Regions from separate parts of the Shewanella violacea DSS12 genome, predicted to be linked through region 1. Evidence: predicted binding sites of a transcription regulator. Region 1 holds the regulator's gene; the other holds the start of a gene.
What was found. Region 1 encodes sigma-54, which starts transcription at its own class of promoters, with help from an activator protein. Its sites were predicted from a motif close to GTTGGCACGNNNNTNGNNT; they were not measured.
Positions count from the first base shown of each region.

Region 2: SVI_RS05680 (DUF3192 domain-containing protein) is a predicted target of sigma-54. The motif match lies at 1,217-1,235, and genes of this name have one in related genera.

Region 1 is NC_014012.1:480,598-483,633, reverse strand. Features, by position in the region: gene lptB (LPS export ABC transporter ATP-binding protein) at 1-380, shown strand, start outside; gene SVI_RS01925 (RNA polymerase factor sigma-54) at 532-2,010, shown strand; gene hpf (ribosome hibernation promoting factor) at 2,236-2,523, shown strand; gene ptsN (PTS IIA-like nitrogen regulatory protein PtsN) at 2,527-2,970, shown strand; gene rapZ (RNase adapter RapZ) at 2,967-3,036, shown strand, end outside.
Region 2 is NC_014012.1:1,424,960-1,427,995, forward strand. Features, by position in the region: gene SVI_RS05670 (Zn-ribbon-containing protein) at 23-796, opposite strand; gene SVI_RS05675 (hypothetical protein) at 796-1,125, opposite strand; gene SVI_RS05680 (DUF3192 domain-containing protein) at 1,275-1,652, shown strand; gene SVI_RS05685 (DUF2789 domain-containing protein) at 1,659-1,886, opposite strand; gene SVI_RS05690 (GNAT family N-acetyltransferase) at 2,050-2,694, shown strand.

The DNA.
Region 1 (3,036 bases):
AACAACTCGAGAATCTTCTAGAAGAATTTAATATTACTCACATCCGAGATAGCCAAGGCATGGCGCTCTCGGGGGGCGAACGCAGACGCGTCGAGATAGCCAGAGCCTTAGCAGCCAACCCTAAGTTTATTCTCCTGGATGAACCTTTTGCAGGTGTCGACCCAATCTCGGTTATCGACATTAAAAAAATTATCCAGCAGCTTAAGAGCCGTGGTTTAGGTGTACTGATCACCGACCATAATGTGCGTGAAACCTTAGACGTATGTGAACGAGCTTACATAGTCAGTCACGGAAATTTAATCGCTGAAGGTACACCCGCCGAAATCATGGACAATCAGCAAGTAAGAGCTGTGTACTTAGGTGAACAATTCAAGCTATAGTTAATCAAGAGGCTTATTCTTAACGCGTATTAAGGGATGAGTCACTACAGATACTCGGCTACCTAGCCTAAAATTCAGGGGCTCAGAGAAGCCCCAAACAAGTCCAAGCAGGCTGTCTCATTTTATAATTACATGAAGGGAATAGCGGTAAATGAAAGCGTCACTCCAGCTTAAAATGGGTCAGCAGTTAACCATGACACCACAACTGCAGCAGGCTATACGTCTATTGCAATTATCGTCGCTGGAACTGCAACAAGAAATCCAACAAGCGTTAGACTCCAACCCTTTACTCGAACTAGATGAAGAGCAAGTTGATCCCCCAGTCAATGGCGAAGACAAGACCGTAGACACTGAAGACTTTAGTGCCACTGCAGAGAGCGATGGCCCAATTGACAACTCAGCGGTTGAAACCTCCGAGGCGATAACCCGAGATTCTATGCCCGAAGAGCTCCCCATGGACACCACTTGGGACGAGGTCTATACCGCATCGCCTAACTCAACTTCCGGTGCCATGCGCGACGACGATATGCCCTTCCAGGGGGAGACCAGCGAAGGTTTGTATGAGCATCTCGAATGGCAGAAGAATCTAACACCGTTTTCTGATAACGATCTCGCCATAGCAACGGCCATCATTGAGGCCATAGATGAGAGAGGCTATCTCACCCAGAGCATTGAAGATATTCTCGAAGCCATGGGAGATCCTGAAATTGAACAGGATGAAATTGAAGCCGTACTTAAACGCATCCAACACTTCGATCCTATCGGTATCGCAGCCAGAGATCTCAGTGAATGCCTCTTGATCCAACTGGCACAATACGCTGACACGACTCCACATATAGATAACGCCAGGATCCTGATCAGAGACCATCTGGATCTGATCGCCGGACGAGATTTTCGCCTGCTAATGCGCAAGACTAAGCTCAAGGAAGATGCTCTTAGAGATGCCATAGAGTTAATCCAGACGCTTAACCCCCGTCCTGGATTGGCCGTTACCCCGGGCAAGGATGAATATGTCATCCCTGACGTCACAGTGACTAAGAAGAAAGGTCGCTGGATGGTCGAATTAAATCCAGACAACATGCCGAAGATCAGTGTAAATCAACATTATGCATCTATGGCAAAAAGTACAAAGAGTCAAGCAGATAGCCAGTTTATTCGTGGGCATCTGCAAGAGGCTAAATGGTTTATCAAGAGCTTAGAGAGCCGCAACGAGACCTTACTGAAAGTCTCAAAATGTATCGTGAAATTCCAACAGGGTTTCTTCGAGTTCGGTGAAGAAGCAATGAAACCTATGGTACTTAACGACATAGCCGAAGCCGTTGAGATGCACGAATCCACCATATCCCGCGTCACTACACAGAAATATATGCATACCCCAAGGGGCATATTTGAGCTGAAATACTTTTTTTCAAGCCATGTAGCTACCGATGATGGTGGGGAGTGTTCATCTACCGCGATTCGTGCTTTCATAAAGAAGCTGGTCGCCGCCGAAAACCAACAGAAACCACTCAGCGACAGTAAGATGGCCTTGTTATTAGCGGATCAGGGCATTAAGGTTGCGAGACGCACCATAGCTAAGTATCGTGAAGCTATGTTGATTCCACCATCGAATCAACGTAAGAGTTTGTAGAATAAGGAATAAAGGAATAAAGGTCATAGCCTAACTAGGGGAACCTAGTTTAAGTGACGGCCTGATTAACGCTTATTGTAAGTGCTAATCACCAGAAGCGGCCTGTAGTCGATATTAGTTAGGCTCAACTCCTGGTAAAACAGGGAATTATGTTGTGAGTTAAATCCCGAAAGATTTACCTATCATCAACTTAAGAGTTAAATCGGAAACTGGAGGAGTATTTCTATGCACATAAACCTAACTGGACACCATATAGAGATCACGACATCGCTAAGACATTATGTCGAAGAAAAGTTCACTAAGCTTGAACGACATTTCGATCAGATCAATAATGTGCACGTTATTTTAAATGTTCAAAAAATGCAGCAAAAAGCCGAAGCTAAACTCCACCTTGCCGGTGGTGAGGTTTTCGCCATGTCAGAGAATGCTGACATGTATGCCGCAATAGACTCCCTGATTGATAAGCTCGACCGTCAGGTTATTAAACACAAAGAGAAGCTAACAAAGCATTAAATAATGGAATTAAGCAGCATCCTGCAGCCGGAGTGTACCACTTGCGCCACTCCGGGCAGTAAGAAAAAGGTATTGGAACTCATCAGCGATCTTGCGGCTGTCCAATACCCAACCCTATCTTCACAAGAGATTTTTGAAAGCCTCTTGGCGAGAGAAAAAATGGGAAGCACAGGTATAGGTAATGGTATTGCGATTCCTCATGGTAGGCTGAGCAACATAAGTCAACCGGTTGCTGTATTAATCAAGTGCGAAGAGCCTATCTCCTTCGACGCCATTGATAAGCAACCTGTAGATATACTATTCGCACTTTTAGTACCTGCGGATCAATGTGAGCAGCATTTGAGTACTCTGTCATCTATGGCCGAAAAGCTCAATAATAAGCTTATTGTGAAACAGTTACGAAAAACTCAAGATGAGTCAGAACTCTATCAGGTAATAACACAATGAAACTGGTGATGGTATCCGGTCGCTCCGGTTCGGGAAAATCTGTTGTACTCAGGGTCCTAGAAGATC
Region 2 (3,036 bases), 940 kb from region 1:
CCCTAGGAACTCGTAGCTTTTTCTAAAGATGATCCCAAGAGATATTTGACACTATTCGGCACTTGTCACAACGGAAGTGGAACATGTCTAATAATGCTTCATCCAGTAGCCAATCTTTATTACCGCAGCGAGGGCAGGGGCGAGCTTTCTCGCTGGTTAGATTATCTCCGCCAACGCGGTAGAGGTAATAGTAGGTTGGAATTTTGGTTAAGTATTCGATGCGACCTCTTAGATCCCAGCCTCGGCGAAATAGATCACTCGACGTAGAAGTTAACTCCTCTAATGCTGCAAACTCGGCTTTAGTTGCTGCTGCCATTTGCAATTCGTCACAGGCTTGCCATTCCGTTTGCCAGCGAATGATGCGTTTATGATCGCCATTGTAGGTTGCCGGCAGCTGATAGAGTGGGATTGGCTGTAAGGTATCACCGTTTCGTACCGGAGAGCACATGTGTACATAGCTGGTATAAACCAGTTGCCAGCTGGGTGTTTCAGAGCTGCTGACTTCTGAATTGATATCTTGGCCTATGTATTTCTCTCTAGGAGCTAACAATTTAGCATCCGTTAGCTCGCAGAGCGCACGCTCAACCCATGGGCTATTAAATCGTTTCGCTAAACTGCTTTTCTCTGGCATCAATAGCCTGACTCTGAACTCTCCATCCTTGAATGCCACGGCGAATTCTCGGCCTAAAACTTGACCATTGGCCCTATAGGCTTCGAGTAAACCATTAATTGTTTTTTCGGCTGCGGTAATGGTGGTGTTGTCAAAACATTCGAATCTTAATTCAACCACATGCATTATTTTTGCGCCTTAGATTTATCGTTTTCAAGTTTCTCTAACCGTGTATTAAGATTTTGGTAGGCCTGTTTTAATTGAGCCAGTTCTGTTTTTAATTGGTTAAATTCGGAATTATCTTCATCAAGAATTGCTGCTGTGTGCAATTCATTAAGACTCGGGATTTTCTCTACTGAGTCGGTGTCCATTGCTTTAAACTGCTGCAGCCCCTGGATCAGTATTGGCATAGGTATACCGTTGCCAAGTTTTGTTTTGATCAGTGCCAGGCTAGGTTTCTTTCCCGAAATCATTAGTAATTTTGCCGCGGCCAATACTTGTTCTAGTGGGTTCATACTTGGTTAATTATCTCAGCTATTTAGTAAATATGACCAATTAACTTGTTTGTCGATTTGTTTATACAATTGATCTACAAGTGTATTTCAAGTTGGCCTACTCTTTGCTTTATCTACAAGCATCTATAATAAAGAAACTGGAAGTCATAGTGAAAACAAATTTAATTGGTTTGGCATTTATTGGAGTCACAAGTTTAAGCTTATCTGGCTGCGTACTCAATATTGGTGACGGCGAATCTGGGTGGCATGGTCAAGAAGGTTGGGAAGAAACTCAAGATTTAAACCGTGTGAGTCTGGCTAGTTTGAGTCTGGGTATGACAAGAGAACAAGTGACTGTTTTGATGGGCAGAGCCGATTTTAATGAAGCTTATATTGAGAAAGACAAAGAGGTTCATGTGCTTTTTTATCGTACACAGCGTATCAAGGGCGATGGAAAAACCACAAAAGATGAATGTACTCCTGTGGTTATTAGCAATAATGCCGTTATAGGCTGGGGCAATATGGCCTACAAAAATATCTCATTCTAAACTTCACTACCTAAGTTGGGTGTCTAAATGATCGATTAACTCAGACCATTGGGCATCCTCTTCAATTGATTCTTTTAAAAAACTCTTCTGGGAATCATTCCAAAAATCAGCCTGACAGAGCAGAACGTTTGCCGGTACCGTATGGTTCGCAATAAATGTGGCGATACTCTGTTCGCTATTATCTAATCCTAGCTGATCAAAAAGATGACTAAGATCTTGAGGTGTAGTGTCCATATATTGGCTTCCTATTGCATAGCACTGGTGGCTTAAATATTAGTATGGATCAAACTTGGTGATTTTGATGGATAAATAGTGAATTGTTATTAATATTTACACGCTTTAACTTGCTTGCTACATTGGAGGCTAGTTGATTTCGCTCAAGAGGTAACTTAAAGCTATGGCAACAGATAATCAAATATTAGAAAGCTATCGAGCGGTATACCTGACAGCTGAAGATCTTCGAGTGGCGGCTTCGATTCTTTACAACGCGTATCACGACGACCCTTTTTTTATTGAATCGTTCCACTCTGGTGATCTTGCCATGTATGAGCAAAAGCTTAGAGGGGCTATCAGAGAGGAGTTAAATGAATTATGGCAACAAGAGCAGACGTTAATTGGCTTATTTGAGGGGGAGCGAATGCTTGGGGTTGCCTGCATTGTGTCTCAGCTACTGCCTCTTGGGGAGTCACGGTATTGGCATTGGCGGCTAAAGATGCTTATCAGTACTGGTTGGCAATCGACACAAGCCTTGATAAAAAAAGAAACCTGTTTATTAGAGCACTTGCCTAGTCCGAATTGTGGCATTTTGCAATTTATTGCTGTGTCGCCCATAGAACAGAAAAAAGGCTTGGGTAGTCAGTTAGTACAAGCGGTTTTGAGTTGGTGTGATGAACAGCCAGAAATGGATGGTGTTGGTGTTTTTGCCAGTGAGCATAAACATGTTCACTTATTCAGCCAACATGGTTTCTCTGTTCTAGAGACTCTCTTTATTGGTAAAGTTGAGGGGGAGTTACTGTTTTATCGTGGGCAAGATAATAAGTAAGCTAAAGTAGAACAATGTTTGTAGGGAGCTTAAGAGTGGGGCGGAGCCTAATGAATACCGATCGTTTCAAGAGTCTTATATTTTTATCTTGCGGAGTAAAGATCCATTTTATCGAATTTCACATTATATAAGCAGCATCCTAGGTGCTGCCTATTCTCTGTTTGAGTTTTTTTAGAAGTAATCATAAATTGTTTATTTTGTACTGACAACTAGCCTCTGGTTTCACTTGCTTGAATCATTTTATCCTTCGAACTCATCCTTCGAACTCATCCTCTGTCTAGGTCTTTCTGCAGTAATTCTCAATGGCTTATTTTTACTGACCACTAGAGTTTCTGGTTTTAC